Regions from separate parts of the Janthinobacterium goodfellowi genome, predicted to be linked through region 2. Evidence: predicted binding sites of a transcription regulator. Region 2 holds the regulator's gene; each other region holds the start of a gene.
What was found. The regulator FliA, encoded in region 2, starts transcription of late flagellar genes. The targets are predictions, from matches to a motif close to CTAAAGTTTNNNNNNNNNNNGCCGNTA.

Region 1: the regulator FliA is predicted to act here: its motif matches at 3,514-3,540, upstream of ACQ4WQ_RS07010 (FlxA-like family protein).
Region 3: the regulator FliA is predicted to act here: its motif matches at 2,372-2,398, upstream of ACQ4WQ_RS17185 (DUF5610 domain-containing protein).

Annotation. Positions count from the first base shown of each region.
Region 1 is NZ_JBNYXN010000001.1:1,551,228-1,561,810, reverse strand. It holds gene ACQ4WQ_RS07030 (hypothetical protein) at 1-226, opposite strand, end outside; gene ACQ4WQ_RS07025 (Spy/CpxP family protein refolding chaperone) at 229-738, opposite strand; gene ACQ4WQ_RS07020 (response regulator transcription factor) at 931-1,620, shown strand; gene ACQ4WQ_RS07015 (sensor histidine kinase) at 1,623-3,113, shown strand; gene ACQ4WQ_RS07010 (FlxA-like family protein) at 3,143-3,484, opposite strand; gene ACQ4WQ_RS07005 (PrpF domain-containing protein) at 3,653-4,891, shown strand; gene dcd (dCTP deaminase) at 4,947-5,516, opposite strand; gene ACQ4WQ_RS06995 (alpha/beta fold hydrolase) at 5,649-6,449, opposite strand; gene ACQ4WQ_RS06990 (HAD family hydrolase) at 6,508-7,215, opposite strand; gene ACQ4WQ_RS06985 (sulfite exporter TauE/SafE family protein) at 7,236-7,997, opposite strand; gene ACQ4WQ_RS06980 (LysR family transcriptional regulator) at 8,149-9,072, shown strand; gene ACQ4WQ_RS06975 (hypothetical protein) at 9,095-9,607, opposite strand; gene ACQ4WQ_RS06970 (DNA internalization-related competence protein ComEC/Rec2) at 9,689-10,583, opposite strand, start outside.
Region 2 is NZ_JBNYXN010000001.1:381,559-392,141, reverse strand. It holds gene ACQ4WQ_RS01765 (hypothetical protein) at 1-603, opposite strand, end outside; gene ACQ4WQ_RS01760 (translation initiation factor Sui1) at 675-1,037, opposite strand; gene ACQ4WQ_RS01755 (CehA/McbA family metallohydrolase domain-containing protein) at 1,132-2,742, opposite strand; gene motD (flagellar motor protein MotD) at 2,840-3,610, opposite strand; gene ACQ4WQ_RS01745 (flagellar motor protein) at 3,627-4,373, opposite strand; gene ACQ4WQ_RS01740 (RNA polymerase sigma factor FliA) at 4,355-5,086, opposite strand; gene ACQ4WQ_RS01735 (MinD/ParA family ATP-binding protein) at 5,132-5,995, opposite strand; gene flhF (flagellar biosynthesis GTPase FlhF) at 5,988-7,316, opposite strand; gene flhA (flagellar biosynthesis protein FlhA) at 7,584-9,680, opposite strand; gene flhB (flagellar biosynthesis protein FlhB) at 9,677-10,583, opposite strand, start outside.
Region 3 is NZ_JBNYXN010000004.1:281,236-291,818, forward strand. It holds gene pyrF (orotidine-5'-phosphate decarboxylase) at 1-763, shown strand, start outside; gene sbcB (exodeoxyribonuclease I) at 878-2,326, opposite strand; gene ACQ4WQ_RS17185 (DUF5610 domain-containing protein) at 2,470-3,099, shown strand; gene ACQ4WQ_RS17190 (GGDEF domain-containing protein) at 3,101-4,066, opposite strand; gene ACQ4WQ_RS17195 (HPF/RaiA family ribosome-associated protein) at 4,330-4,707, opposite strand; gene ACQ4WQ_RS17200 (DUF1345 domain-containing protein) at 4,909-5,574, opposite strand; gene ACQ4WQ_RS17205 (MFS transporter) at 5,606-6,883, opposite strand; gene ACQ4WQ_RS17210 (CDP-6-deoxy-delta-3,4-glucoseen reductase) at 6,961-7,986, opposite strand; gene ACQ4WQ_RS17215 (SDR family oxidoreductase) at 7,999-8,916, shown strand; gene ACQ4WQ_RS17220 (hypothetical protein) at 9,000-9,260, shown strand; gene ACQ4WQ_RS17225 (hypothetical protein) at 9,444-9,713, shown strand; gene ACQ4WQ_RS17230 (hypothetical protein) at 9,956-10,195, shown strand; gene ACQ4WQ_RS17235 (glycine-rich domain-containing protein) at 10,283-10,583, opposite strand, start outside.

The DNA of each region.
Region 1 (10,583 bases), 1.2 Mb from region 2:
CCGTGCCCGTGTCGGCGCTAGTGCTGTCGGGCGACGCCGTGTCGGGCACCGTCACGCCGATCGACGACAGGGCGCTGGAAACGGCATCGAGAAAGCCCTTATCTTCCTGCCTTGGCGGCCGCGCGCCGCCTACGCTGTCGGCACTGCCGGTATTGCCGCCGCTGACGCGGTTGAACGCGCTCAGCTGGGTAGCGGCGCTGCTGGAACTCAAGGCACTGATGCTCATGGTCAATCTCCTGTCGGTGATTGGGGATGGCGCGGGCCGGGCCGGCCGTCGCGCTGCTGCTGCGTCTGCTGGCGCTGTTCCGGCGTCAGCACGGCCAGCAATTGCTGCTCCAGCCGCGCCTGCAGCAAGCTGATCGTCGCCATGGCTTGCGCCGCCGTGCTGGCCAGCGCACCGGCCTTCGCATCGTCGTAGGCATCGGATGCGGCCAGCTCGCGCAACTGCGCATGGGCCTTGAAGGCGATCTTTTCCTGTTCCCGCAGCAAGGGCGCCTGGGCATAGGTGGCGGCGAAGACCTTGTCCTGCTGCGCTTCGCTCAATTCGATGCCGCGCAGGAACAGCGGCAAGCCTGGCGCGCCGGGCCCGCCTGGGCCGTGGCCGAAGCCGGGCGGCGGCCCTGGCATGGCTTGCGGCGGCGGGCCGTCCGGCGCAGCTTCCTGCTGCGCCAGGGCGACCAGCGGCATGCTGCAGGCGGACAGCAGCAACAGGGACAGGACAATACTCAGGTGTTTCATCGGGCTTTCCTTTCGTGGCGGTCAGCCCTGATTGTCGGCGTCTGGCGTGTAAAGCAACGTTAGGGCCGCGTAAAAGCGTGTAAAGGAAAGGCCGCAAATGTAAGCGGACGTATGTAAAAGCGGGTAAAAGGGCCCTGAAGGGCCCCTGTTGACTGCTATCATCGGGCGATATTCACCCGAAAAAGCACAGGCATGAGCAAGGTTTTGTTAATCGATGACGACGTGGAACTGGTCGGCATGTTCCAGGAATATCTGACGCAGGAAGGTTTTGACGCCCGCGCCGTGCATGACGGCGAAAGCGGCGCGGCCGAAGCGCTGACGGGCCTGTATGCCATCGCCATCCTCGACGTCATGATGCCGCGCATGAATGGCCTGGAAACCCTGCGCCGCATCCGCGCCGGCAGCAACCTGCCCATTTTGATGCTGACGGCGCGCGGCGACGACACGGACCGCATCGTCGGCCTGGAGCTGGGCGCCGACGATTACGTGACCAAACCGTGCACGCCGCGCGAGCTGACGGCGCGCATCCGCGCCATCCTGCGCCGCGCGCAGGCGGCGCCGCACGACAGCACGGGCATGGCGCCGCTGACCGTGGGGCAACTGACGATGTGGCCGGAACAGCGCCGCATTTCCTGGGCCGGCACCCACCTGGAGCTGACGAGCACGGAATTCAACTTGCTGGAAGTGCTGGTGCGCCATGCCGGCAAGCCCGTGAGCAAGAATCAACTGTCCGAACTGGGCCTGGGCCGGCCCATGGCCCGCTTCGACCGCAATATCGACGTGCACTTGAGCAGCCTGCGCCGCAAACTGGGCACCCTGGCCGACGGCCGCTCCTGCCTGCAGACCGTGTACCGTCTCGGCTACCAGCTGATCAAGGAGTAAGCGTGGGGCGTCTGTTCTGGAAGTTTTTTCTGTGCATCATGCTGGCGCAAGTGACGGCCACCATCGGCATCGGCGGCACGTTCTGGCTGAAAAACCGGGCGGCACAGCAGGAACGGGCCCTCGACATCGACACCAGTCCCCCCGCGCAAATGATCATCGAGGCTGCCAGCGCCACCCTGGAAGCGGGCGGCAGCGCGGCCTTGCGGCAATTCCTTGGCAAGCTCGAGCGCATGCGCGTGTTTGCCGTCGATGGACGCGGACACGAACTGATGGGCCGCGCGGTGCATCCCGCCATGCTGAGCAAGGCGCGCGCCATGCTGGAGCAAAGCCAGCCCCATCCCGTCGTGCGCACGGTCACGGGCAGCGACGGCCAGCGCTATCTGCTGTTCCTGCCCTCGTCCGAACGCTTCCGCAATGCCGAGGCAGGCGCCGCGCGCGACACCCTCAATGCCGTTACCCTCAGCGGCCCGCGCGCCATGGGACCCGGTCCACGGCCCAGGGAAGCGGGCACTGCGCCGCCACGCGGCGAATTCGGCCGCGGCATGCCGCCCGGCCCGCGCATGGACAGCCCCTACCGCACCTTCATTCCCCTGGGCGCCGCCATCGCCGCCAGCCTGCTGTTCGCCTTCTTGCTGGCCTGGTATTTTGCGCGCCCCATCCGCGACTTGCGGCAAGCGTTCGAGGCCGCCTCGCACGGTGACCTGGCGCCCCGTTTTCACGCCAGCGGCAAGCGCGGCGATGAATTGACGGACCTGGGCCGCGATTTCGACCGCATGACGGGCCGTTTGCGCCATCTCATGGAGAGCCAGACGCGCTTGCTGCATGACGTGTCGCACGAACTGCGCTCGCCGCTGGCGCGCTTGCAGGCCGCCATCGGCCTGGCGCACCAGCAGCCGGACAAGATGGACGCCTCGATGCAGCGCATCGAGCGCGAAAGCGAACGCATGGACAAGCTGATCGGCGAACTGCTGACCCTGTCGCGGCTGGAAGCCGGTGCCGGCTCCCCGCTCAGCGAAGACGTCGACATTGCCGAACTGCTGCACGACATTCTGGAAGACGCCCGCTACGAAGCGAAGGCGCGCCAAGTGGACATCGCCCTGGCGGGCGACGCGGCCAGCGCCGGCGCCGCTGTCACGGGCCGGCCCGAACTGCTGGCGCGCGCCGTGGAAAACGTGGTGCGCAATGCCGTCAAGCACAGTCCCGATGGCGGCACGGTGGACGTAAAGCGGTCGCGCCTGCATGACGGCAAGCAGGATCTGCTGCGCATCGCCGTGCTGGACCGCGGCCCCGGCGTGGCCAGCGCGGACCTGGCCAGCATTTTCCAGCCGTTCTTCCGTGCCAGCAATACCCAGCACAGCACGGACGGCCACGGCCTGGGCCTGGCCATCGCCCAGCACGTCATCGGCGCCCATGGCGGCCGCATCGGCGCCAGCTTGCGCAGCGGCGGCGGGCTGTGCGTGGAGATGCTGCTGCCCGTCAAAACGCCAGGCTGAGCTGGCGGCGAGTATTGCCCGAGACTTGCTTACGCCTGGGTATCGATGATGCTGCCCAGCGTGGACGAGACGGACTTGGCGGGACTTGCCGCCGTGTCGGCGCTGCTGGCCGTCTGCGTATCCTGTTGCGCCGCCTGCTGCGCGGCCGCCGCTTGCAACTGAGCAATTTGTGCCTGCAAGGCCTGGATTTGCTGCGCCAGCTGCTGCTGCAGCTTTTGCGACGCGTCCGTCTGCTCGCCCTTCTGCGACTCCGTCAACTGCTTTTGCGCCGCCGTGATCTGCTTTTGCAGCGCCGCGATCTGCGCACTGCTGCCCGCACTGGCGCTACTGGCCGCGCTGACTGCGCTGCCGGAACCGATTGCCGCTACCATACTGCCTCCCTGATCATTCAATACCTTATTATCGGCGCGCAAGGTACTCAATACAGGGCGGCAAGTGTAAAGGCGGGTAAAGCCATGTAAAGACGCCGCGCCCACCATCCGATTGCACACCAGCAAGAAAAACTGGCACACTGGCGCTTCCTGCCTTGACCACGATCCATGATGATGACGCCCCTGCTGCCCGCCCTGCCCGACCTCGTGCCCCACCTGCGCTGCGGCGTGATCGAGTTTCCCGTCCACCACATGCGTGGCGGCACGTCGACGGGCCTGGTCTTGCACGCGGCCTGCGTGCCGGCCGCACAAACGCTGCGTGAGGAATTGCTGCGCCACCTGATGGGCGTGCCCCAGTCCGGGCGGCAGCCGGGCAACCGGCAAATCACGGGCCTGGGACGGGGCGCGCCTACCAGCAATAAAGTCTTCCTCGCCGAGGTGGAACAGCATGCGGGCCAGCCGCGCCTGGTCAGCACCCTGGTGCAGCTGGCCGGCGAGCATGGCGATATCGACTGGAGCGTGAACTGCGGCAATATGTCGTCCGCCCTGCAACTGTGGGGACTGGACAGCGGCGTGATCGAGGCGCTGGCCATCGGCGCGCACGATATCGAAATCCGCAACACCAACACGGGCGTCATCACCACCTCGCGCATGGCGCGCGAACTCGATGGCAGCTTTACGGCCGCCAGCATTCCTGGCGTGACCGGCAACTTCCCCCGCGTGGACCTGTTCCTGCGGCAGCCGGCAGGCGCCAAGACGGGCAAGTTATTGCCAACAGGCAATGCGCAGGATGTGGTGCACAGTTATGCGGTCTCGTGCGTGGATGTGGCCGTGCCCATGGTCATCGCGTCAGCGAGCCAGTTCGGCAAGACGGCGCACGAGTCCATCGCGGAACTGGAAGCGGACACGGCTTTCATGCAGGCGATCCGCCAGGTGTGGAGCGCGGCGGGACTGCTGATGGGCTTGCGCAAGCGCGATGGCGGGTTGATGACCCTGGAAGAGCTGGAACGCAGCGAAACCATCCCCAAGTTCTGCATCGTGGGGCCGGCATCAGAAGAAGGAAATATTGCGGTGCGTTACTTTACGCCGCAGGCGGGCCACGCCTCGCTGGCCGTCTCGGGCGGCTGCTGCCTGGCGGCCGCCTGTTTGATCCCGGGCACGGTGGCGCATGCGCTGGCGCGCGGCGTGCCACCGGTCAAGCAAATGGAGACAGAGATTGAACTGGGCATAGCCAACCCGGCCGGCATCCTGGACACCACCATCGTGGCGCGCCAGGACGGGGCGACGGGCAACATCGCCATCGACGGCGCGGCCTACCGGCGCAGCGCGCAAATCTTGCTGCGCGGCCATGTTCCCCTGTACCAGCCGTCAAGCGCGCTGAAAGCGTGGCTGCTGAAACAGATTTAAAGCAGGACTGGCGCCCTGCCCGCTCAAGCAAGCAATCAATCAATCAATCAATCAATCAGGTCTTCGGCAGGGTCACGCCGACCTGGCCCTGGTATTTGCCGCCGCGGTCCTTGTACGACGTTTCGCACACTTCGTCGGATTCGAAGAACAGCACTTGCGCCACGCCTTCGTTGGCGTAGATTTTTGCCGGCAACGGTGTCGTATTCGAAAACTCCAGGGTCACATAGCCTTCCCATTCCGGTTCGAACGGGGTGACGTTGACGATGATGCCGCAGCGCGCATACGTGCTCTTGCCCAGGCAAATCGTCAATACATTGCGGGGAATGCGGAAGTATTCCACGGTACGGGCCAGCGCGAACGAATTCGGCGGGATGATGCAATAGCCCTTGCCCGACACGTCGACGAAGTTATTCGCGTCAAAATCCTTGGGATCGACGATGGTGGTATTAATATTCGTGAACAGCTTGAACTCGTCGGCGCAGCGGATGTCATAGCCATAGCTGGAGGTGCCGTAGGAAACGATGCGGTTGCCGTCGCGTTCCTTGACCTGGCCCGGTTCGAACGGCTCGATCATGCCCGTTGTTTCCGCCATGCGGCGTATCCATTTATCGCTTTTAATCGTCATCGCAGGGGTATCTTTCTAGAATATCGAATGGCTGGGGCGGCGCGCCTGGGGCAGGCGCGGCCCGAATGGCAGGATTTTACGCGAAAATCCGCCGCTGTTGGCCCCCATCCCCTGAAAATCCTTGGCGGAAGGCTATTGTTTCGCCAGCAATGCCGTGATCATCTCGCGCACCACTTGCGCTGTCAGTTCCGGGTTCTCCATGGGAAACAGATGGCCGCCCGGCACCTGGCGGAAAAACTTGCCGACCAGCTTGCGCGTGGCCGTCAGCCCCGCCTGGCGGCATTCCACCGATTCCGTGCCGCCGATAAAGCCGATGGGCACGGGAAAACCATCCTTGACGAGGCCGCCGATATGGTGCGGCAAGCTGCGGTAGACCTGTGTTTCCACTTCGCGCGTAAACCGCAGCTGCACCCCTTCAGGATGGGGAACCAGGCCGCTGTCGATGTAGTCGCGCAAGACTTGCGGCGCCCAGATGGCGAACATGTCCTTGGCCGCGAAGTGTTCATAGGCCGCTTGCGCGTCGGGCCACAGCTTGCGCCGCCGGGCGGAAAAGCGGGCGGGAGAGTAACGCTCGCCCAGCGCCGTGTTGCGCGCCAGGCGCACCAGCAAGGCGCGCCAGCCCGCCACCACGGGCGAATCGAGCAAGACCACGCAACGCACCAGGTCGGGCCGCTGCTTGGCCACCATCACGCTGAGCATGCCGCCCAGCGAATGGCCGACGAGGATGACGGGCGCGCTGTAGCGGCGTTCCAGGTCGTCGATGTACTCGCGCACCAGCTCGGGCCAGCCCGTGCTGACGGGATATGCCGGGTCGTGCGCATGCATGTCGAGCGCCTGCACGGTGTAGTGCTGGCCCAGCAAGCCGAACAGCTTGCGGTAGGTACCGGCAGGATAACTGTTGGCGTGGGCAAAGTGCAGTTGCGGGAGGGTCATCGTGGGACGAGGCCGGTGAATGCGATAGGCAATTGTAATGGCATGCCGGCAAGACGGATCAGAGGAAGGCCTCTAATTTCCGAGCTGGCAGCGGGCGCGCTGGTGCCATGCCGGGCACGAACGAGGCCAGTACTTCGCCCAGCTCGGCGTTGGAATCGACCACGCAAAAAGCGTCGTCAAACGCGTGGTGACGGTTCATGGGATTGCGCACGACGATGCATTCCAGCCCGGCCGCCCTGGCGGCGCGCAAGCCGCGCGGCGAGTCTTCCACGGCCACGCAGTCGGCGGCGGCCAGGCCCAGGCGCTGCAAGCCGAGCTGGTAGCCGTCGGGCGCCGGCTTGCTTTCGCCATACATTTCGCGCGTCAGCACGAAACCGAAGTGCTGCAACAAGCCCGTGGCCGCATGGCTGATGCGGAAATGCTGTTCGTAGGCACTGGTGACCACGCCCATGGCCACGTGCGGGCGCAGCGCCGCCAGCACTTGCCCGATGCCGGGGATGGCCAGCTGGCCCGCCTGGCGCAAGCGTTGCGCAAACAGCACGGTGCGCTCGGCCCGCAGGCGCTCGACCAGTTCGATGGCGTGGCCCTGTCCCAGCAGCAGATGCCAGGCGCCGTAGTTATTGTCCAGGAACCAGTCAAAGAATTGCTTCGGCGTCAGCTCTATGCCGTAGGGCAAGAGCAAGTCGCGGTTGCTTTCGTAAAACAGCTGTTCGGTATCGACCAGCACGCCATCGTTGTCCCACAGTACGCCCCGGATGGTTTTCATGGCTAGTGTCGTTCAAAAACTTACTTGAAGAAAATGTCGTAGGACAACTTCACGATCAGCAGCACCAGCAGCACGAGGAAGAGGATGCGCACGAAGGCGGCGCCGCGGCGCACGGCGATCCAGGTGCCCGTCAGGGCGCCCAAGATATTGCACACGGCCATCGGCGCTGCCACCGCGTAGACTACGTGGCCGGCGGGAATGAAGAAGGCCAGCGCGGCCACGTTGGTGGCGATATTCACCAGTTTCGAACAAGCCGAGGCGAGGATGAAATCGAAGCCGAAGACGCGGATGAACAGGAAAATCAGGAAACTGCCCGTGCCCGGCCCGAACAGGCCATCATAAAAGCCGATGGCGCCGCCGATGACGATGGCGAGGACGCGTTCGCGCGGACCGATAGGACGCGCTTCGCGCGTCGTGCCGAAATCCTTCTTGATGAAGGTGTAGATGGCCATGATGATGATCAATACCAGCACCATGGGGCGCACCACCTGCTGCGGCACGTAGGACACGGCGGCCGCGCCGATGAAGGACATGACGAAGGCGCTGGCCACGGCGGGCAGCACCAGCAGCCAGGGGATATGCACCTTGCCGACAAACGAGCGGGCGGCAAACGTGGTGCCGCAGGCGGACGCCAGCTTATTCGTGCCCAGCAAGGAGGTCGAGGCCATGTTCGGCATCAGGTTGAACAGGGCCGGCAGCTGTATCAGCCCGCCCCCACCCACGGCGGCATCGATCAGGCCGGCAAAGAAGGCAAATAAACACAGCAGCGAAATGGTCAGCATGATAGGCAATATGGAATGGGCGACAGCGGCAGTATAGGCGTCAGGCACTTTTTCGGATGCAACTTCAAATTGCGGAAAACGCAATCAGGCGTAACGCTTGACGGAATGCGCTCCGTGCGGTCTACTGGCCTCTTTTGCCGGGAGTCACGCGATGTCGATGAAACTGATGTGGGAAATCCGCGCCTTTTGCACCGTGGTGGAAAAGCGCAGCTTCATCCACGCGGCGCGCATGCTGGGACGCTCGCCGTCGGCCGTCACGCGCGCCATCCAGTTCCTCGAAGAAGCCATCGGCGCGGAGCTGATCCTGCGCACGCAAAAGCAGTTCACCCTGACGACGGCCGGCGAAACCTATTACGCGTCGGCCAAGCACTTGCTGGAAACGCAGGCCGAGGCGGAAGAGCAATTGGCGGAATTGAGCAACTCGCCGCAAGGCTGGGTGCGCCTCTCGGCGCCGGAAATTTTGTCGCTGGGCTTCCTGCCGAAAGTGGTGGCGCAATTTTCGCGCGACTATCCGAATGTGTCCGTGGACATCCATTTCTCGGACAAATCGATCGACCCCATCCAGGAAAAGCTCGATTTCGCCATCCGCGGCGCCTTCCCCCAGTCCAGCGAACTGATCGGCTATCCCCTGTGGAACTACCGCCGCTATATGTACGCCTCGCCCGACTACATCGCCCGCATGGGCGCGCCCGAGGAACCGGAAGAGCTGGCCGGCCACGACGTCATCATGCACTCGGCCCCCCGCATCCTGCGCGACTGGCATTTCGTCTCTGCCACGCGCAACGTGCGCTACCAGGTGCAGCCGCGCTTCCGTTTTACTTCCGGCATCGCCACCTTCCAGGCCGCCCTGGAAGGCGCCGGCATCGTGCGTCTGGCCAGCTGGCTGGCGGAACCTGCCGTGGCCGCCGGCACCCTGCGCCGGGTCTGCACGGCATACCGGCTGACGTCGTCAAAAGAGCTCGATCCCAGCATCCATGCCGTCTACGGCACGTCGAGGATGGCCAAGGGTGCGCGGCTGTTCCTGGAGTATGTGCGGCAGAGGGGGCTGGAGATACCGGACGAGCGGCACAGCTGACGCCTGCGCCCGTGAACGGCCGCTATGACCTGATGCGAACAGAAACAGGCGTATTGAGGACCCGCGCCACATCATAGATCGGCGCGTTGCCACGAAACGATATCGCGATGAGCTCCAGCGGCGTCACGGTGCCATACGCAATAAAGGTTTCCACATATCCCTCCGAACCCACATGGTGGTAAGCCACCTCCTTCGCTTTCGCCAGCGGCGCCGGCCCGACAACGGCGGATCCCTGAAACCGAAAAATCAGCACGCATCCATTTCTTTCCGCCTGCGAAAGCGCGCCCTGCAATTCCTGCGACAGCGTCACATGGTCGAAAGCGCCTTGCAGCACGCGGTGTTGCACGATCGCCTCGGCGGTTGGCAGGTCCGTCACATGAAACAGATACGGATGCTGAAGACGTAGCGCCGCCGGTAATTTACGCCCCTGCAAGTCATATGACAGCGTCTTCGACGGCTTGCTTTGGGAGCGGATCCGCGACTCGAAGCTGATCACCGGCACGACCGCCGTTTTCTTCCAACTAAACAGACCCATCTTCACCCTTTCAGTATCATCCAGGCAGCGTCGGGGCTGCCAACCCATGACAGATATATACCATTAATGCAGCCGCGTCCGCTAGCGCCCCTGCCAGTAGCGCGGCCGGCTGGCCCGATACTGCGTCACATTAATATGGTCGCCAAACTCCAGCACCACCGCCCCCGTTACATCCGTGCGCAACCGCGTAATGCCCATGTCGCCATAGCGCGCATACACTTGCGGCTTCGGATGTTTATAGCGGTTCCGGTGCCCCACCTGGAAGATCGCCAGGGCCGGATGGACGGCGTGCAAAAATGCCGGTGTCGACGAGGTGCCGCTGCCGTGGTGCGGCGCCAGCAGCACATCGGCCGCCAGTTCACCGTCTGCCGAGCGCCCCAGCAGCTGCGCCTCCTGCGCCGCTTCGATGTCGCCAGCCAGCAAGATTGCATGCTTGCCTGCCGTGATTTTTACGGTGCAGCTGCGGGCGTTCGGTTTCAGGGCAATGTCCGTATGGCTGGCGGGCAGCGGGTGCAGCATGGCGAAATGCACGCCTTCCCAGGTCCAGCCCTGGCCCGCCATGCAATGCAGATAGGGACGGTGCGATACCCGCCGCGCCTCGACGGCCGGGTGGCCATCGAACAGTGACGAGGCCAGCCAGCCTACCTGCACGTTTTCCAGCAAGGACACGGCGCCGCCCGCGTGATCGAGGTCGCTGTGGGAAATGATCACGCCGTCGAGCTTGCCGATGCCGCGCGCCCGCAGATACGGCACGATGACCCGGCTGGCGCCGTCGGCATCGAGGCTGTAGGCGGGTCCCGTGTCGTACAGCAGGCGGTGGCCATGCGTTTCCACCAGCACGGCCATGCCTTGTCCCACATCAAAGGCCGTGATCCACATCTGGCCCGGTGGCGGGCTGGACGGCAAGGCCGTCAGCAGCGGTAGCCAGCCCAGCATGCCGACCCAGCGATGCGGCCATCCCCTGGGCGCCAGCAGC
Region 2 (10,583 bases):
CACGCTGGTCAGTTCCGCCTCGTCCGCCTGCGCCGTCAGCTGGGCGATGGCTTGCCGCTTCCATGCCTGCACCAGCGGGTCGTCGGGACGGTTGCGCAGCGCGCTGCGGTCGCCGAACGGGCCTTCCGACAGGAACAGCGTGGCCGCGCCCGGCACGCCCGCCTTCGCGGCGGTGGCCAGGTAGTCCAGGCGGTCCTCGCGCTGGCGCTGCGTCAGGCCCGCGCACAGCTGCCGCTGGGCGGCTTTTTCTTCCGCCGTCATCTCGCGGCCCAGCTCGAATTCCAGCCCCGGCAACCGGCCTTCCTTCTCAAAAGAAATACAGTCATCGAGCAGATTGTAGGCCGCATACGCGTCTTCCGGCTTGCCGCTGGCACCCAGGCGTTCGAGCCGCTGCGCGAGCGTCACGACAACGGGCGCGGCACCGGCGGCCGGGGCGGCATCGATAGCCAAGTACGATGCCAGGCTGCGTCCCGGCGGCGCGCCGGCGGCAGCGGCGCCCGCTTGCGGCGTGCCGCCGTCGGGCGCGGGCCAGTACACGAGCGCCAGCACTGCCGCGATGGCAGCGGCGATGGCGATGGCGATACCGGTCAGTTTGCTGTTCATAGGAGGTGGCACATAAGAGGAAATGCACGTTACCACAGGCGCACGGCAGCGGGCCGCACGCCTCCGCACGCTCAGCCGCCGGCCTTTTTCGCCTGGTGGCCCAGCTTGACCAGCGCGGCCAGGATGGCCTCCACATGGTCGCCCTGCACTTCGATCACGCCATCCTTGACGGTGCCGCCCGAGCCGCACTGCGTGCGCAGCTGCTTGCCCAGCAGGGCCAGGGCGATGGCGTCCAGCGGCAAGCCTTTCACCACGGTGACGCTCTTGCCGCCGCGGCCCTTGGTCTGGCGCGACACGCGCACCACGCCGTCGCCCGCCGGCACCGCCTTCGATTGCGCCTTGCATGCGCATTGCGCCAGCGGCTGGCGGCAGGCGGGACACATGCGGCCCGTTTCGGTGGAGTAGACGAGACCGCCCTGGGAACTGCTTTTCATGATGAGGTGATAAAAAGAGAGAAGGCACGATTGTACCAAGCGGGAGCGCGATCCAGCTCGCTCCCGCCCCATCCGGCGGCGCGCCGGCTAACGTTTAACGCAAGGTGACGAACACGGGATTCGAATAGAACCACAGGCTGCGGTAATTGCGGTCGTTGATGTCGTTAAAACGCTGGGTACTGTCCGTCGTGCCCGTGCGCTGGTCGGCCAGCGGCTCGCCGCCCTGCGTCAGGCCCGCGACATCGGTACCCAAGTTGGTACCCCGCAGGCGGAAATACTGGCTCTTCGTTGCCGTCGTTTCATAGCTCACGCTGGCGTAGCCGTCGGCCCCGACTTTCCAGTCCGCGCTGGTGAAGCGCTTGAGCACGCGCGTGCTGGCATTGCCGGCAACGCTGTAGGCCGGCGTGCCCGCCGCCGCCTTCGCGCCCACATCGCCGACGATGAGGTCGACATGGTCGACCACGGGCTTGACGTTGGCGGCCACGCCGCTGTCGACGGGCTTTTCGTAGTTGTTTTTGGCCGGGCTCCTGAAGCGGATGGTGATCGTGACTTTCTCGCCGCTGGCCACTTTCAGCTCGCCGCCCATCTCCTTGCGGTCGTCCTTGCTGGCGAGGTTGAAATCGAGCGCATTGATCAGGTCGCCGTAAGTCGAGAACATCTTGCCCGAACGCAAGCCGGCCAGCAAGTCCTTCGCCAGCGGGACACCCTGCGCGCCGTTGAACACATAGTTCTTCGCATACTCGCCGGGGAAATAGCCGCTGCTGTTGCCGCCGACGATCTTGAAGTGGGTATCCGAATCGGTCAGGTTCCAGATGCGGCGCCCCTCGCCCAGCAGCGCATCCCATGGCCCGCCCAGCTTGGCCACCACGTAGTCGACGCCGCCATACACGCGCAGCAGCGCATTGTCGTCCGTGTAGGCGGCCGTGTAGCCGCCCCGGTCCGGTTCCATCTGGTTGCCGACCATGCCTTCGATGGCGAACATGATGTTCGGCGCGGCATCATTGAAGGCACGCAAGTCGGCGATGCTGTAGCTGCCCTTGTTGCGCGACGGGTGGTTGATGACGGCGTAGCTGGTTTCCGGGTAATTCTGTTTCAGCCAGTTGATCGCTTGCAGCGCATCGGCAGCCGTCTTGTTGTAGCGGGTGTCGCCGTATTTCGCTTTCCATGCCGCGACGTCGGCGGCGTCGAACATGGCCGCGTCGCGCGTGGTAAACAGGTATTCGAACTCCTTCATGCCGCGCGTGCTGGCGACCAGTTTGTCCGCCCCTTCGAACAGGCCGACGCCGATGTGATCATGGGTCGGCATGTCCCACTCGAAGCCCGAGAAAATCAGCTTATCGGCATAGCTGCCGCCCGCCTGCAGGGCCTGCACGCGCGGGATTTCATAACGCTCGGCGCCGATGGACATGGGAACCGGCACCGGCAGTGGTGCGCCCAGTGCATCGCGCGTGGAGACGCGCAAATGGTTCGACAGCGCCATCCAGTCGAGGCCATACGTGGTAAAGGCCTTGGCCAGCACCTTGTCCAAGGTCTGGCTGACGTCGGCGTCGGCCGATTGGGTGGTATGGGTGTGCAGGTCGCCGGCGATCCAGCGGCCGGCGGGGAGCGGCGGCACGCTGCCGGCCGGGTCGCTATCGCCGCCGCAGGCGGCGACACTCAACACGATGGCGATGGCCGAAGCAAGCAATGTTCTGGAAGAAGGCATGGGATGACCTGGAAGCTGAAAGAAGGGCGACAGCCTAGCATTCCAGTATGACCAGCAAATGACATGGTCCAGGCCCCGCCGGCCCGAAAAGCCCGTCCTAGTTGGCCGGCGGCGCCGTCGGCACTTCCGTCACCGTCTCGGGGATGCCGGACAAGATCGTCACGGCGACCCGGCGGTTGCGCGCCCGTCCTTCCGGCGTGGCGTTGGGTGCCACGGGGATGTTGTCGGCGTGGCCCACGGCCGTCAGGCGCGACGCCTTGACGCCGCTGGCGATGAACAGGCGCACCACGGCGCTGGCGCGCGCGGCAGACAATTCCCAGTTCGAGGCGAAGTTCGAATTGCTGATCGGCTGCACGTCCGTATGCCCTTCCACCTGCACGTCGTGCGTGTCGTCCTTGAGCAGCACGGCGACGGCGCGCAGGGCCTGGTCCGATTCCGCCGTCAGGCGCGCCGCGCCCGGGTCGAACAGCACGCTGGCATTGATTTCCACGCTCACGCCGCGGCTCGTCTGCGTCACGCGGACCTTGCCTTCCTTGACCAGCGGCGCCAGCGTGGACGTGAGGTCCTGCGCCAGGCGCGTCATGTGTTCGCGCTCGCGGCGGATGGCTTCCGTGCGGCGTTTCAGGGCGGGGTTCGGCAGCGGGATCGCTTGCGGCGCTTCCATGATGATGGGCGGCGCGCCCTTTTCCAGGCTGAAGGCCTGGCCGATGGCGCTCTGGAAGACGCGGTATTTGCCTTCATTGACTTGCGAGATCGCATACATGACGACGAAAAACGCGAACAGCAAAGTGATGAAGTCGGCGTACGAGATCAGCCAGCGGTCCTGGTTGTCCGGTTCCTCGTCATACTTCCTGCGCGCGCGCCGCATCATGGTCAGTGCTCGCTCAGTGCTCGTGAAGCAGGCTGGAGACGCGCTCTTCGATGATGCGCGTGTGGTCGCCCGTGGCGATGTCGTACAGCACGGCGGCCGTGATTTCATACTGCACCACGCGGCGCGAGACGATGGCCTTGAGTTTATTGGCCACCGGCAGGAACAGCAGATTGGCCAGGCCCACGCCATAAATCGTCGAGACGAAGGCCACGGCGATGCCGCTGCCCAGTTTGCTCGGGTCGGTGAGGTTTTCCATCACGTGGATCAGGCCCAGCACGGCACCGAGGATGCCGATGGTGGGCGAATAGCCGGCCGCCGATTCCCACACCTTGACGGCCTGGCGCTCGGCCATTTCGTAGGCGGAGATTTCCACGTCGAGCAGCTGGCGCAGCTTGTCGGGCGCGATGCCGTCGACGATCATGCGCAAGCCCTTGGCGTTGAAGCGATCAGCCGTGTTTTCCATCAGCCGCTCGAGCGCCAGCGGGCCGTCGCGGCGCGCCGTCAGGCTCCACTGCCCGATGTCGCGCGCCAGCGCGGCGCGCGTGTCGGCCGGCGGCAGGAAGACCCAGCGCAGCATTTCCAGGCCGCGCACGAAGGTGCGCAGCCGCGTCTGCAGCAGCACGGCGCCGAAGGTGCCGATGATGACGATGGCAAAGGCGGCCGGCTGCAGAAGGGAGGCCATCTTGCCGCCTTCCAGTGCCTGGCCGACCAGCAGGCCCGCCAGCGCCAGCGCCAGCCCGATTACGCTGGACCAGTCCACGCCTGCTCCCTCAAGGTTGCGCGCAGGCGCGCGACGGCCTGGGTATGCAGCTGCGAGACGCGCGATTCGGATACGCCCATCACCGCGCCGATCTCCTTCAGGTTCAGCTCTTCTTCGTAATACAGGCCCATGAGTATTTTCTCGCGTGGCGGCAGCGCGTCGATGGCATCGATCACGGATTGCCGGAAATCGGTATCGAGCAGGGAACGCAAGGGGTCGCTGTCCTCGTCCACGCAGTGGCGGTCGAGGAAGCTGTCATTGCCGTCCGGGTCATGAAAGTCTTCGTAGTACACCAGTTGGTGGCCGCCGCCGTCGCCCAGCATTTCCTGGTAGTCGGCCAGCGACATTTTCAGCAGCTTCGCCACTTCCGACTCCGTCGGCGGATGGCCGAGGCGCTGCTGCAAGGTGCTCATCGCCTCTTCGATCTTGCGCATGTTCTGGCGCATGCTGCGCGGCAGCCAGTCGCTGGTGCGCAATTCGTCGAGCATGGCGCCGCGGATGCGCAGCACGGCATACGTCTCGAACTGCGCGCCATGCGTCTCTTCATAGCGGGTAATGGCATCGAGCAGGCCGATCATGCCGGCCTGGATCAGGTCATCGACCTCGACCGAAGGCGGCAATTTCGCCTTCATATGGTGCGCCAGACGCTTCACCAGCGGAATGTGCTCCGTCAGCAAATAGTCCTTGTTCGATTTCCCTTTGACCGTGTACATAGGCTGCTTATTGTTTTCTCGTCTTATCTGGTGCTACGGTTGGTGTCAGGCGCTGAACTGGTGCGGGCTCCCCGTCTGGTACAAGGTGCCGCCAAGCACCGGCGCCGCCGAACGGGCCAGCCGCTCGGCCAGTCCGCGAAACGCCACCGAGGCGCCCGCCAGCGGAAACGCATCGACCACGCTGCGGCCCAGCCGCGCCGCGCGGTGCAGATATTCATCGGCAGGCACCGAACCCATCGAGGTCAGCTTCACGGCCAGGTAGCGGCTCGCCGCCTGTGCCATATTATCGTATACCACTTTTGCCTCGGATTCGGAAGCGCCGGTGACGAGAATGCCGAACGGACGGCGTCCCAGTTCCTGGCTCAGGCGCTTGATCAGGCAGTACGCCGCCTTGATCGAAGTGGCGCTGGTCGACACTTGCACCACGATATCCGACGAAGCCATCAGCGGCACGGGGAAGCAATCGCCCTCGTCGGCCACGACGCCGTCGACCAGCACGATGCCGCTCTGGCGCGCCAGCACCTCGAAAGTCTTGCCCAGGCGGCGCAATTCATCCTCGCCCGCATAGTCCATGCTGTCCATCAGGTGGTTGCGCGCGCCCAGGCTGGCCACGCCGAAGCCTTGCGGCACCTGGTGGATGACCTGATTCAAGCCGCACTGCTGGCGCGCCACGTCGCGCAGGCTGGCGCCGTGCGCCAGTCCCAGCCGTGCAGCCACGCCGTCGCTGCCGCCGCTGGCGTCGAGCAGCAGCACGTCATTGCCGCCATAGGCGAGCGAAGCGCCCAGGTTGACCAGCATGGCGCCCTTGTCGTCCTGCGGCGTGGCCGAGAGGAACGTCATGACGCGCGGCTGCGGGCCGGCCAGCATGCGGCGCAAGCCTTCGGCCTGGTCGAAATCGAAATTAGCCAAGGTGCACCCCGCGCGCTTCATTATTGCGGGCGGCCGCCTGCGCCATCAGCAGCGGCAGTTCGGCATCGGAAAACTGCGTCGCCGCCGAGTCGCGCTTGAGCTTGAAGGCGCGGTCGATCAGGTAGCCGCGGTCGGCCAGGTACAGGTCTTCCGGCACGCGCTGGCCGTTCGACACATAAAACAGGTTCAGCTTCTGGCGGATCACCACGTCGAGCACGTTGCCGATCGACGCCGCTTCATCGAGCTTGGTCATGATGCAGCCGGCTAGGCCGCTGCCCTGGTAGGCGCGCACCACTTCGTTCAGCGTTTCCTGCGTCGCCGTCGAGTTCAGGCACAGCAAACGCTTCACGTCGGCGCCGGCGCCCGACAGCATGGCCACCTGTTCCGTCACCATCTGGTCGCGCTGGCTCACGCCCACGGTATCGATCAGCACCGTGTGCTTGTTCTTGAGTTCCTTCAGGGCGATGCGCAAGTCCGCCTCATCCTTCACCGAATGCACCATCACGCCGAGGATCTTGCCGTAGATGCGCAGCTGTTCGTGCGCGCCGATACGGTAGGCATCCGTGGTGATCAGGGCCAGCTTTTCCGGGCCGTGGCGCATCACGCAACGGGCCGCCAGCTTGGCCGTGCTGGTGGTCTTGCCGACGCCGGTCGGGCCGACCAGCGCGAATACGCCGCCCTGCTCCAGCATGGCGTCTTCATTGGCGACCGTGTTCAGGTTGCGGCTCAGGACCGTCTTGATCCAGCGCATGCTTTGCGCACCGTCGAGGCCGGCGGGCAGCTTGTCGATCAGGTAGCGCGCCAGGCTGGCCGAGAAGCCGGCGGCCAGCATTTCGCGCAGCACGACGGCTTTTTGCGGCTCGCGCTGCTGCGTCGAGCCCCACGAGATTTCCGCCAGCTGGGTTTCCATCATGCCGCGCATGGCACGGATTTCATTCATCATGCCGCTCATCTCGGCGGCGGCGTTTTCCTTGACGTGCGCCAGCGCGCTGGCCATCATCTGCTGCATGCGGGCCATGTCCACTGGCTCGCCGGCTGCCTGGCGCGGTGCGGCAGGACGTGGCGCGGCCGGGCGCTGGGCCGGGGCGGCCGGACGCTGCGGCGTGGCGAACTGGGTCTGCAACTGGGGACGGGGCTGGGCCATTTCGGACGCGGCCGGCGGCGACGCCAGCGAAGCGGCATCGTCATTGGCCAGCGCGAGGATTTCCACCACGCCATCGGCCTGACGGTTCGACAGGATCACGGCATCGGGGCCCAATGCTTCGCGCACCTTGCGCAGCGCATCGCGCGACGAGGCACCCGTAAATTTCTTCACATTCATGACCGGCCTCCCAAGGCGGGGGTGGCGCAATATTGGCTGAACTGTGTGACCATCATCGACTCCTGTTGCTTGGGTGCTGTCTTCCTCATGGACACAGATCACCCGGACAGTTTCCATTATTAGCGATGCTTGCAGGAAATGATCGAAGGAACAGGACGGGAAAGTACCCGTTATTCAGTTTGCCGGCAGGAAATTACGCTTTTTTTTAACCCAAAGCAAAAACCGGGGTCGAACCCTCAGGGTTCGCCCCCAGCCCTTTGCATGGGTTTATTGCGCGCCCACCAGACTGGTGACGCGGATCGTCTTGGTTTCCGGCACTTCCGCATGCGACAGCACTTTGAGCTGCGGCAAGGCGCGGCGCAGGAAACGCGACAGCAGGGCGCGCAGCGGCGCCGGCACCAGCAGCACGGGCGTCAGGCCCAGCGCTTCCTGCTGCTGCGCGGCCAGACCCGCCTGGTGGGCGATGGTGTCGGCCAGGCCCGGCTCGATGCCGGCGCCGTCGCCGCCATTGCCCATCGCCTGCATCAGCAGGCGCTCCAGGCGGCTGTCGAGGGTCATCACGGACAGTTCGGCCGCGCCGGGGAACAGTTGCTGCACGATGGCGCGGCCCAGGGCCACGCGCACCAGCGCCGTGAGGTCGTTCGGATCTTGCGTCTGCACCGTATGCTCGGCCAGGGTTTCGATGATGGTGCGCATGTCTCGGATGTGCACGCCTTCGGCCAGCAGGTTCTGCAGCACCTTCTGCAGGGTGGACAGCGACAGCATCTTCGGCACCAGGTCTTCCACCAGGCGCGGCGACTCCTTGCCCAGGTGGTCGAGCAGCGACTGCACCTCGGCGCGGCCCAGCAGTTCCGACGCGTGCGAGGTAATCAAATGGTTCAGGTGCGTGGCCACCACGGTGCCCGCATCGACGACCGTGTAGCCCATCGACTGGGCCTGGTCGCGCAAGCTGGCGTCGATCCAGGTGGCGGGCAAGCCGAAGGCCGGGTCGTTCGTGGCCAGGCCCGGCAAGGTGCCGCTGGCCATGCCGGGATTGATCGCCAGGAACTGGCCGTTGAACGCTTCGCCCACGCCCACTTCCACGCCCTTGAGCGTGATGCGGTAGGCGGACGGTTTCAATTCCAGGTTGTCGCGGATATGCACGGGCGGCGCCAGGAAACCCACTTCCTGGGCAAATTTCTTGCGGATGCCTTTGATGCGCTTGAGCAATTCGCCTCCCTGCGTCTTGTCGACCAGGGGAATCAAACGGTAGCCCACTTCCAGGCCCAGGGTATCAACGGGCATGATGTCTTGCCAGCTGGCCTCTTCCTGCTCGGGCGCCACGGTCGCTTGCGGCGCCTCGGCCGGCTTGTCGGCCGCCGCTTTTTCCAGCCTGCGCTTCTTGCTGATCAGATAGGCGGAGCCGGCCAGCAATGACGCCAGCAGGATGAAGACCATGTTCGGCATGCCGGGAATCAAGCCCATGCCGCCGATGATGCCGGCGGTAATGTACAGCACTTGCGGTTTCGCAAACAATTGACCCACCAGCTGGGTACCGATGTCCTGTTCGCTGGCCACGCGCGAGACGACGATACCGGCCGCCGTGGAAATGATCAGCGAAGGAATCTGCGCCACCAGGCCGTCACCGATGGCCAGCAGGGTGTAGTTCTTGAGTGCATCGGCAAAGCCCATGTCGTGCTGCAGCAAGCCCACCAGCAGGCCGCCGACGATGTTGATGACGGTGACCATGATGCCTGCGATGGCGTCGCCGCGCACGTATTTGCTGGCACCGTCCATGGCGCCGTAGAATTCCGCTTCCTGCGCCACTTCCGTGCGGCGGCGGCGCGCTTCGTCTTCGCCGATCAGTCCGGCGTTCAGGTCGGCATCGATGGCCATCTGTTTACCAGGCATGGCGTCCAGCGCGAAGCGGGCGCCCACCTCGGCGATACGGCCCGCACCCTTGGTCACGACGGTAAAGTTGATGATCGTCAAAATAATGAAGACCACGATACCGACCGTGTAGTTGCCGCCAATCAAGAAGTGACCGAACGCCTCGATCACCTTGCCGGCCGCGTCGGCGCCCGTATGGCCTTCCGTCAGCACGACGCGCGTGGACGCCACGTTCAGCGACAGGCGCAGCATGGTCGACACGAGCAGGATGGTGGGGAACGCCATGAAGTCGAGCGGCTTGACCGTGTACAGTGCCGTCAGCAGCACGATGATGGACAGCGCGATATTAAAGCTGAAGAAGATATCGAGGATGAAGGCCGGCAGCGGCAGCACCATCATCGCCAGCAGCATGATGATGATAATCGGTGCGGCGACACCCTTGCTGGCGTTGTTGCCCATTCCGCTGAGCCAGGCTGGCAATCTCAGGCCGTTCATGGTGTACTTCCTTTATTCTTGTCTGCCGCGTCTGCCGCGGGTTTGGTCTGCGATGCGGGGTCGAGCGGATCGAGCTCGGGCGGCACGTCGAGTTTTTTCGGCTTGTCGGGGCGCTGGCCCTGGCCACTGCCGTAGCTGCGCAGCTGGAACACATACGCCAGCACTTCGGCGACGGCGCCGTACAGCGCCTCGGGAATCTCGTCGCCGATGTCCGTGTGCTTGTACAGCGCGCGCGCCAGGGCGGGCGCTTCCAGGATGGCGACCTTGTGTTCGCCCGCCAGTTCGCGGATCTTCGCCGCCACCTCGTCGATACCCTTGGCCACCACCTGCGGCGCGCCGCGCGAATTCTCGCCATACTTCAAAGCCACGGCGTAGTGGGTCGGATTGGTCACCACCACGTCGGCCGTCGGCACGTCGGCCATCATGCGGCGGCGCGACATTTCATGCTGCATCTGGCGTATCTTCGCCTTGATCTGCGGATTGCCATCCGACTCCTTCGCCTCTTGCTTGACTTCCTGCAAGGACATTTTCATCTTGTTGGCGTAGTGCCACATCTGGTAGGGGCCGTCGATGGCGGCGATCAGGCCCAGCGCGCCCACGATCAGCAAAAAGGCCGTGATCAGCAGACTGATCAGATGGGCCGAACCGGCGCGCAGGGATTCCACCGACAAGCCCAGCACGGCATCCTTTTGATGCTGCATCACCATCCAGGCGACGACGCCGACGACGAGGGTCTTGGCGATGGCCTTGAGCAATTCCACCAGCGCATTCTTCGAAAACATATTGCCCAGGCCGCGAATCGGGTTGAGCTTGCCAAAATTGGGAGTAAACGCCTTGGAACTGAACAGCCAGCCGCCCACCAGCACGGGCGAGGCCAGCGCGACGAGCATGATGGCCGCGGCG
Region 3 (10,583 bases), on a different contig from region 2:
CCTGGACCCGGATCTGGCGAAACTGCCGGCTGAGCTGCGCGACTTGCCTGATGGAATCACCACCTTTTGCACGCGCATCATCGATGCCACGGCCGACCTGGCCTGCGCCTTCAAGCCGCAGATCGCCTATTTTGCCGCGCTGGGCGCGGAAAAGCAGTTGGAAGACATCTGCCGCTACGTGCGCGAACACTATCCGCACATCCCCCTGATCCTCGACGCGAAACGGGGCGACATCGGCGCGACAGCCACGCAATACGCGCGCGAAGCGTTCGAGCGCTACGGCGCCGACGCCGTCACCGTGAACCCCTACATGGGCGAGGATTCGCTCGACCCCTACCTGGCGTGGAAAGACCGCGGCGTGATCATCCTGTGCCGCACCTCGAACCCGGGCGGTTCGGACCTGCAATTCCTCGACACGGACGGCGAACCGCTGTACCAGCGCGTGGCGCGCCTGGTGGCCGAGAAATGGAACAAGAATGGCCAGTGCGCGCTCGTCGTCGGCGCCACCTTCCCTGAAGAACTGGCGCAAGTGCGCGCCATCGTGGGCGACATGCCGCTGCTGGTGCCCGGCATCGGCGCCCAGGGCGGAGATATTGCCGCCACCGTCGGCGCGGGCCAGACGGCGAACGGCATGGGCATGATGATCAGCTCCTCGCGCGCCATCATCTACGCCACGCCGCAAGCGGGCGAAGACTTCGCCGACGCGGCCCGCCGCGTGGCGATCGAAACGCGCGATGCGATCAATCAACACCGCGCAGCGTAGGTCGGATTAGCGGCGACGCCGCGTAATCCGACACCACCAGCTCGGGCCAACATTGTTGTCGGATTACGCGGGGCCTTGCCCCGCTAATCCGACCTACCCGGCTTGCCTGGTACTTCAGTCGCGCATGGGCGCCACCATCTCCGCGTAATCGTACAGCTCGCCAAGAATCTCTTCCCCCCGCTCATCGACCGATTCCGACAGCACGTCGATCTCCGTAAACAGCATTTCGATGGTGCGGGCACCGCCGTCGCCGTCGAACAGGCGCGCGGCGCGGTGCTGTTCCCAGCGCAGGCTTTCCGCCTCGCTCAGGGTTTGCGGGAAATTGCGGGCGCGGTAGCGGAACAGCAATTCCTGCAGGCGTTCGTCGGCAAACGAGGGACGGGCCGTGGCCAGCTTGGCTGGCGTTTCGCGGCGCAAGGATTCGAGCAGGCGGCGGTCGTCGTTGCTGACGAAACCGTTGTACAAATCCTCATCCACGTCCAGCGCGGCAGCCGCGCCGGGGCGCTGGAACACTTCGGCCCAGATGGCATCCATGTTCGGCGCCGCGGCGGCCAGCTGGGCGTTGATCTTCGCGGCATCCACGTCGATGCCCCATTGCGCGGCCATCGCGGGCGACAAGGTCTTTAAATTGCCGACCAGCATGGGCGACTTGTTCAAATGGACGCTTTTCACGGGCAGGCGCGTCATGCCTTCGGGCAAGGCCTCCTTGCGCGTGAACAAACGGATGCGGATGGTGTCGGCGTCCAGTTCGAACAGTTCGCGCGGGTCGTAGGCGCAATCCCAGACGAGGATTTCATTTTTATTGCTCGGGTGCGTGGCCAGCGGCCAGACGACGCCCAGGCAGCCCCGTTCGGCGGGGAACATGCCGGACACGTGCAGGAAAGGCTGACGCTCGCCAGCGGCCAGGTGCATGCCCATTTCGCTGGCGACCCGGTCCTTCTTGTGCAGGGCCAGGCAGAATTCGAACAGCTTCGGCTGTTTCTGCTTGATCAGGCGGGCCAGGGCGATGGTGGCGCGCACGTCGGACAGCGCATCATGCGCCGCTTCGTGGACGAGGCCATTGGCCTTGCTCAAATGTTCCAGCTTGAAACTGGTCTGGCCATCGTCGCGCTTCGGCCATTGAATGCCTTCCGGGCGCAGTGCGTGCGTCATGCGCACCACGTCGAGGATGTCCCAGCGGCCGCAATGGTTTTTCCATTCGCGCGCGTACGGGTCGATCAGGTTGCGCCAGAACAGGAAACGCGTGACTTCATCGTCGAAACGGATGGTGTTGTAGCCCACGCCGATGGTGCCCGGTTCCGAAAAGGCCGCTTCGATGGTGGCGGCGAACTGGTGTTCGGGCACGCCCAGCTGCAGACATTGCTGCGGCGTGATGCCCGTGATCAGGCACGATTGCGGATCGGGCAGGAAATCATTGGCAGGCTGGCAATACAGCATGATCGGTTCGCCGATCTCGTTGAGTTCGGCATCCGTGCGGATGGCGGCGAACTGGGCCGGGCGGTCGCGGCGCGGCTGGGCGCCAAAGGTTTCGTAGTCGTGCCAAAGAAAGGTCTGGTTAGTCATTGATGGTCGTTGCTTGCTTAATTGTTATCTTAATTGTCCGGGCCGCTTCAGTTTTCTGAAAACCTGCCGATACTACACGAGAGGATGGTCATCATCGCGTTTCCCGCATGGTGGCATACATTGCCCGTTCAAGGAGGTCTATCGTGTCAATTCCCATCGCCGCAAGCGGCAATTCCACCCCTTCCGTGACTTCCGTCAGTACGGGCGTTGCCGGCAAGGACGATAAAGTCCAGCAAAAGGATGGCGTCAATGCTGAAATGAGCGTGAATGACCGCAGCAAGCTGCAATTGAACGCCTCCATCATGCAGGCCTCGTTGAACGTCTCCATCGGTTCCGAGAACGAGCCGCTGGCGCTGCTGTACAAGACGGCCATCACCAACATCAATGAAGCGCTGAAGGGGCAGTACGGCGACGATGCGATCCAGAACGCGGCATCGCAGGACAATAGCGCCGAAGCGACGGCGAGCCGCATCGTATCGCTGTCGACGGGTTTTTTCGACGCGTACAAGAAGCAGAATCCCGGCATGGACGACGATACGGCCCTGAGCAAGTTCATGGACACCATCAGCGGGGGCATGGAAAAAGGCTTCAAGGAAGCGCGCGACATCCTGGGCGGCTTGAAAGTGCTGAACGGCGATATCGCCAGCAATATCGACAAGACGTATGAACTGGTGCAGAAGGGCTATGCGGATTTCATCGCCGCGCACAGCAGCAAGAAGGATGATGCGGCCAAGCCGGATGCAAGCAAGCCGGCCGACAGCAAGGCTGCCTGAGCTACAGCATGACGCGGTTGCGCCCGCCTGCCTTGGCGCGGTACAGCGCCGCATCGGCCGCCGCGATCAGCGCTTCATCGTCCTGTTCCGCCGCCAGGCTGGCCACGCCGAAGGAGCCCGTGATGTGCGGCAGCGCGCTGCGCATGTCGGTGAAGATGACGGCTTGCTGCATGCGCTCGCACAAGCGTTCGGCGACCCGCAAGGCCACGTTTTCGCTGGTATCGGGCAAGATCACCATCATTTCCTCGCCACCATAGCGCACGGCAAAATCCGTGGGCCGCAGGGCCGCGCCCAGCACTTGCGCGGCGATGCGCAGCGCCTGGTCGCCCGCCTGGTGGCCGTGGGTGTCGTTGAAACGCTTGAAATGGTCGAGGTCTATCATCACCAGCGACAGCGGCGAGCCGCTGGCGTGGGCCGTGATGATCATGTTCGGCAGCAAGTCGGTGAGCCAGGCGCGGTTGTACAGGCCCGTCAGGCTGTCGACCATCGACAGCTGGCGGTAGAACTCGCCCAGTTTCTGCCGCCGTCGCAGCAGGGCATTGGCGGCGCGGATGCGGAAGGACAACAAGCGCAGCAGGTTGCGCGCCAGGCCGTTCGATTGTTCGATCAATTCCCAGACGACGGCCGCGTCGATCACCAGCAAGTCGGTCTCTTCCAATGCGGAAATGGCGGCCAGGTTGCTCGCTTCATCGAGCACCGATTGTTCGCCCACGCTTTCGCCGGGCAAGACCTTGCTGACGGTGCCGTCATCCATGCCCGTGTGGGTGTCGGCGGCCACGGCCAGCGAACCGCGCAGGACGATGTACAGGCTGGTGCCTTGGGTGTCGGCAATGGCTTCGCCCGCTTCGAGGCGCATGACGGGGCAGGGTGCCAGCATGGCGGCCGTCTGGCTATCCGCCCCATCGCGAAATAGCTGTAAATCGCCGATGTTGCAGCCTGAAGCGCCAAAGTTGCCGATCTGTTCCACAATCACACTTTCAAAAAGCCGGCGCGCGCGAGCAGGGGGCCGGTAGCTTCATGATAGCGTAAAGCGGCCTTGGCTGTAACGGCAAAGCCTTGCTTGTTGTCACTTACTGTGAGAAATACGACAATTATTTCATTGTCGTGTTAGTAAGCTGAAATGATGGTTGTTTTACTATGCTTGTTGCCGCAGGCGAAAGGCGGGCCAAGATGTGCAAAGGCAGCCTTGAACGGCTGCCTCAGTCTCTGGAAATCCTGCGGGTGGGGGAATTACTCGGCGGTTTCTTCCGCTTCGGCCGTATCGATCACGGCATTCTTGCCGGTGGCGTGGCGCTTGCTGTCTTGCAGGCGGCCCAGGGCGCTATCGATGGCGCGTTTCAGTTTGTCGGTGGCGCCGGCAACGGATTGATGCACGGTGGCGTTCTGTTCGGTCACGGCAATCGGTTGATAGCCAGCAACGCGTGCTTCCATGACGCAGCGGATATCGTCGGCGCCGCCTTTCGGGCCATTCGTGTCGCTGATATGGACTTCGATGCGGGTCAGGTTGTCGCGGAAGCGGCTCAGTGCGTTTTCAAGTACGGATTGCACATGTTCGTTCAGTCCAGCGGTGTTGGCGATGGTGCTGTCGGTATGAATATTGATTTGCATATGCTTACTCCTGTCAATTCAAAAAAAACCCATCTCAGGCGTGCTGCGGCCTGGTTGCTGCCTCATGCACATGACCTCTGTGCATGGAACTTATCTTACTCCTCTTTCCAGTATTTCAAGAGGGTGCGCACGATTAAGATGAGCTTAACCCTACACCCAGGTCAAGTTTCCTCACGGAATCTTTTCAAGCCGACGTCAGCGTTATCCATTGATCAGGCCCGCCGCGATATTGATCGACAGTCCCAGCACGACCAGGTTGAAGAAAAAGCTCAGCACGGATTGTCCCAGCACGATCTGCCGCATCAGCCGCGTCTGCACGGAAACGTCCGACGTTTGCACGGCTACGGCGATGGTGAAGGCGAAATACAGGAAATCCCAGTAATCGGGATTCTGCTCGTCGTCGGGAAATTTCAGGGGGCGCAGCGCGGGGTCGGCCTGGTAATACAGGTGGGCATAATGAAAGCAGAACAGGGTGCCGACGAGGAACCAGGAACCGACCAGTGTCAGGATCGTCAAGCCGTAATGCAGCGCGCGCTCGTCGGGCGCCATGTCCTTCATCGAGGATAGCTGCGAGACGATGGCCACCAGGCTCATCACGGATGCGACGGACAGGGCCGACAGCACCGTGGCCGCCCGCTCGTCCTGGCGCGCCGCCATGGTCTTGACCTTGTGATGGTTGGCACGCATCATCATCCAGGCCATCGTCGCCAGGTAGAACCAGACGGCCACGTTCCACGCCGTCAGCAAACGCGTCATCTGTTGCCAGGAGGGGGGGAGCAGCAGGCCGGTCGCCACGCCGATGGCCGTGGCCATGCTCAGGTGGGGGCGGCTGCGGATGAAGCCGTGCAAGGGAAGCGTGATTTTCATGGTGCAAGTTCGTCAGTGGCAATAGCGCATCTTAGCCCTTAAGTGCCCGCTCCGGTGGCCGTCTTGCGGCCGCCTCTTTCTCGTGGTGGGGGAAGCGGTCCATGCGCGACAGCACGGGGAACAGCACGGCCCACACGCCCGTCACGGCCAGGGTGGCGGCGCCGCCGAAGAGCACGGCGCGCACCAGGCCGAACCAGCCGGCCGTCAAGCCCGATTCGAATTCGCCCAGCTCGTTCGAGGCGCCGATGAAGACGGCATTCACGGCGCTGACCCGGCCGCGGATCTCGTCGGGCGTCTCGAACTGCACCAGCAGGTGGCGGATGTAGACGCTGACCATGTCGCCCACGCCCATCAGGAACAGCGCCGCCAGCGCCAGCGGGAAATAGCTGGTGCTGCCCAGCACCAGGGTGCCCAGGCCGAAGACGGCCACGCCGCCGAACATCCAGGCGCCCACCCGGCGCGTGATGGGGAAGAAGGCCAGCGCGATCGAGCACAGGGCCGCGCCCGCGCCCGGCGCCGTGCGCAGCAGGCCCAGGCCGCTGGGGCCGATATGCAGCACGTCGTGCGCGAGCGCCGGCAGCAGGGCCGTGGCGCCGCCGAACAGCACGGCGAACAGGTCGAGCGAAATGGCGCCCAGCACGATGGGTTTCGACCAGACGAAGCGCAAGCCTTCGAGCAGGGTATGCCAGCTGACGGGTTCGCGCTTGACCACTTGCGGCGCCGGCGTGGTGGCGCGCATCAGCAGCACGGACAGCACCAGCAAGGCCGACGAGATCAAATACACGACCTTGGGGCCGAAGTAATACAGCAAGCCGCCCAGGGTAGGCCCCAGGATGATGGCCACGTGCGAGCTCGACGAACTGAGCGCGAGGGCGCGGCTGAAGTGTTGCGTGGGCACCATGTTGACCAGCACGGCTTGCGTGGCCGGCATCATGAAGGCGCGGGCGCTGCCGAACAGCACCAGCACGGCGAATACGGGCCAGACGATGGAGAGGCCGCTCAGGGTGAACGCCAGCAGGGCCAGCGCGCAAGCGAGCTGCGCCGTCAGGCACCAGGCGATGATGTTGCGGCGGTTGTGGCGGTCGGCCACGTGTCCCGCCGGCAAAATCAAAACGAGGAAGGGCGCGAACTGCGCCAGACCGATCAGGCCCAGGTCGAACAGGCTGCCCGTGATCTGGTACACCTGCCAGCCGATGGCCACGCTTTGCATCTGCACGGCCACGGTGCCCAGCACGCGGGCGGACAGGTAACAGGCAAAATTGCGGTGACGCAGGATACTGAAGCCGTTGCCGGCAGAGGCGAGAGGCATGAAATTTCCAGGAAACAGCGGGGTGGGACGGCAGCGGATGCCGCAGCAGCAGCGCCCCGCTGTCTGGAAGGTGACGCTTACTTGGCCAGATCCGCTTCGCTGGTGAAGGCGTCCGCGTAGAAATCGTCGGCTGGCAGCTGGCACTGCTGCACGAAATCGCGGTGGGCCGCATCGACCATCAAGGGCGCGCCGCAGGCATACACCTGATACGCGGACAGGTCGGGCAAGTCGGCGATGACGGCCTGGTGCACAAAGCCCGTGCGGCCTTCCCAGGCGTCTTCCGGCAAGGCTTCCGAGACGACGGGCACATAGGTGAACTGCGGCAAGTCGGCGGCCCACTGGCGGCACAGCGCATCCATGTACAGGTCGTGCGGACGGCGGCCGCCCCAGTACAGGGTGATCGGGCGCGTGGAGCGCTCGCCGATCATGTGCTCGACGATGGCTTTCAAGGGGGCAAAGCCCGTGCCCGAGGCCAGCAGCACGACGGGCTTGTCGGAATCTTCGCGCAGGAAGAAGGTGCCCATCGGGCCTTCGAAGCGCAGGATGTCGCGCTCTTTCATGCTGCCGAACACCTGGTCGGTAAACAGGCCGCCCGGCAGGTGGCGGATATGCAGGGTCACGGGGCCGCCATCGGCGGGCGCGCTGGCCATGCTGTAGCTGCGGCGCTTGTTGTCGCGCAACAAGATTTCGATATACTGTCCGGCGCGGTAGTGGAGGCGTTCGCTGGCTGGCAACTGCAGGGTCAGCACGACGACGTCTGGCGCGACTTTTTCAATCGTGGTCACGCGCGACGGCATTTTCTTGATCGGGTAGTCGCTGCTGCCCGCCACTTCGCGCGCTTCGATGACGAGGTCGGCGTCCGTGGTGGCGCAGCAGAACAGGGAAAAGCCAGCCGCTTCCTCTTCCGGCGTCAGGGCGCGCTGCTGGTGCGCCTTGTGCTGGACGGTGCCGGAAACCACTTTGCCCTTGCAGGAACCGCAGGCGCCATTTTTACAGCCATACGGCAAGCCCACGCCGGCGCGTATCGCCGCCGCCAGCACGGTTTCGTCCGCTTCGCAGCTGAACTGGTGGCCGCTGGGCTGAACAGTAACTTGAAAAGTCATACAATCCTTGAGATGAAAAATATGTTAATGCACTCTTTGCGCAAGCCCTCAGGCTTGCCGCGCCTGCTGATCCTGGGCTGCGGCGACGTCGGCATGCGCCTGCTGCCCCTGCTGCGCGCGCGTTTTCGCGTCTTTGCCGTCACCAGCCAGCCGGCGCGCTGCGCGCAGCTGCGGGCGGCCGGCGCCGTGCCCATCGTAGCCAACCTCGACGACCGCGCCAGCCTGAAACGGCTGGCGGGACTGGCGTCACTGGTCGTGCACCTGGCGCCGCCCCTGTCGTCGGGCTTGCTGGACCGGCGCACGCGCAATCTGGCCGCCATTTTACCCGAGCATGCACGCATGGTGTATGTGAGTACCAGCGGCGTGTATGGCGATTGCGGCGGCGCCTGGGTCGATGAAACGCGGCCTGTGGCACCGGCCAATGCGCGGGCGAAGCGGCGCGTCGACGCCGAACAGGTCTTGCGGGGCTGGGGCGCGCGCCGCGGCGCCAGCGTGGCCATCCTGCGCGTGCCCGGCATCTATGCGGAAGACCGCCTGCCTTTGAAGCGCTTGCGCGAAGGCACTCCGGCCCTGGCCGCGGGCGACGACGTGTACACCAACCATATCCATGCCGATGACCTGGCGCGCATCATCGAACGGGCCTTGTGGCGGGGCAAGCCGGGGCGCGTGTATCACGCCAGCGATGACAGCGAACTCAAAATGGCGGAGTATTTCGATGCCGTCGCCGATGCCTTCGGCCTGCCGCGCCCGCCGCGCCTGCCCCGTGCCGAACTGCGGCAAGTGGTCACGCCGATGCTGCTGTCGTTCATGTCCGAATCGCGCCGCCTGCACAATACGCGCATCAAGCGCGAGCTGGGCGTGCGCCTGCGCTACGCGCGCGTGGCCGATGCCTTGCGGCCGCTGTCTGCCGACGGGGCCGGCATCGGGTAAAATGGCCGGTTATCTGCGCACTTTGCTGGGCCGGCGCGCAGCGCGCCGTTCCGGCGGTGCGCCATTCACTTAAGGAATACCGCATGAGCACCCTCACTTACGAAGCATACCTGGACGAGGTCACCACCGTCCTGACTGAACTGTACGACCTCGACGACGACGACGCCATCAAGCTGGTCGTGGCGGCGCAGGACGCGGAATTTTTTGTTCCGCACGATGCGCATGAGGAAATGCGTACCGTGGAACAAGCCAAGAAAGATGCGGTCACCCTGTTCGAGCGCAAGCAGAACCGCCAGCAGACGCAGGAAAAACAGCAACAGCGCGTGCGCCAGCAAAAGAAATAAGGACGGCCGCCAGGCCGCCGGCAGCGTGGGCTTCGGCGCAACACCGTGGCCTTGCCATTTGATGCGGCGCAAACGCGTCATGGCGCGCTGGCGATATGGTGAGCAATGTCGTCACGCGTTTCAGCTATTTGTGGCGGGCTCTACAATTAGCGCGACGCTGTTTCCCGTCAGCAGGAGCGAGCCATGCGAGCTACGAATCACCCCAGCAAGGAACAGGTGCGCGCCTATATGCGCCGCCGCGAACATGCGCGGCAGCCACCGCCGCCGCCCGATGAAATTCGCCGGCAGCTGGCCTGGTGCCGCGTGGATGCCGTGCCGGGCACTTGTTTGCTGGTCACTCCGGCCGGCGTGGCCGCGCAAGGCTGGCATTTATCGACGGAAATAGCCCGCCTGGGCACGCTCATGGCGATTGCCTGGCTGATGCGCAGCGGCGTTCCTCATTGTAAAAATTGATGACTTGCAGCAAATTTTTCCGATTTGGGTTATCCTCTAGCACATCCCAAGTGCGTCAATTCTCTTCAATTATCACAATTTTGCTTTAAGTTACGCAAAAATCAACAATAGCGTGTATTATATTGTTTGCGGCGTAAAAGCCGTATAAGTGATGGCGCCTTTTAGTGTGTTTACCATGAATTATTGCAAAAGAGACATTCGGTTTCTTTTTGCACTAATACAACAAGTACGGATTTTTGATCATGTCTCTCAAACAAATTACCTCTTTGCCTACCTACAACCCGAATCGCGTCCTCGATGCGATCATCGACAAGCTGCAGCTGAAAAACGATGCCGCCTTGTCGCGAGCTCTGGAAGTGGCGCCACCTGTTATCAGCAAGATTCGTCACAACACCTTGCCGATCGGCGCCACGATCCTCATCCGCATGCATGAAATCAGCGATTTCAGCATTCGTGAACTGCGCGAGTTGATGGCTGCCTAAGAGCGCCTGACAGACGGCAAACTGAGAGGTGCCGTCTGGGTAAGTCAGGCTTGCCGCGTGCGGCAGCCACATCTGTTTTCCGCTTTTCTATTGCGGGTCGCGGTTCAGTACCGGACGATCGAGATAGAAGCGCCCCATTTCCAGGCCAGTCGTGGACGACTTGACCACCGCTGCGGCCAGTGTGGCAGGCGCGCTGGAAAATGCGGTGCTGGCAGCGCCCGTCGCGCGGCCCGAATACGCCGTCGCCTGCACGGCAGCGCTGGAAAACGCCGTCTGCACGGCCCGGCCCGAGTAGGCGGTGGCCTGTACCGCACGCCCTGAATACGCAGCCTGGACCGCCCGTCCCGAATACGCGGCCTGCACCGCCCGTCCCGAATACGCCGCCGTT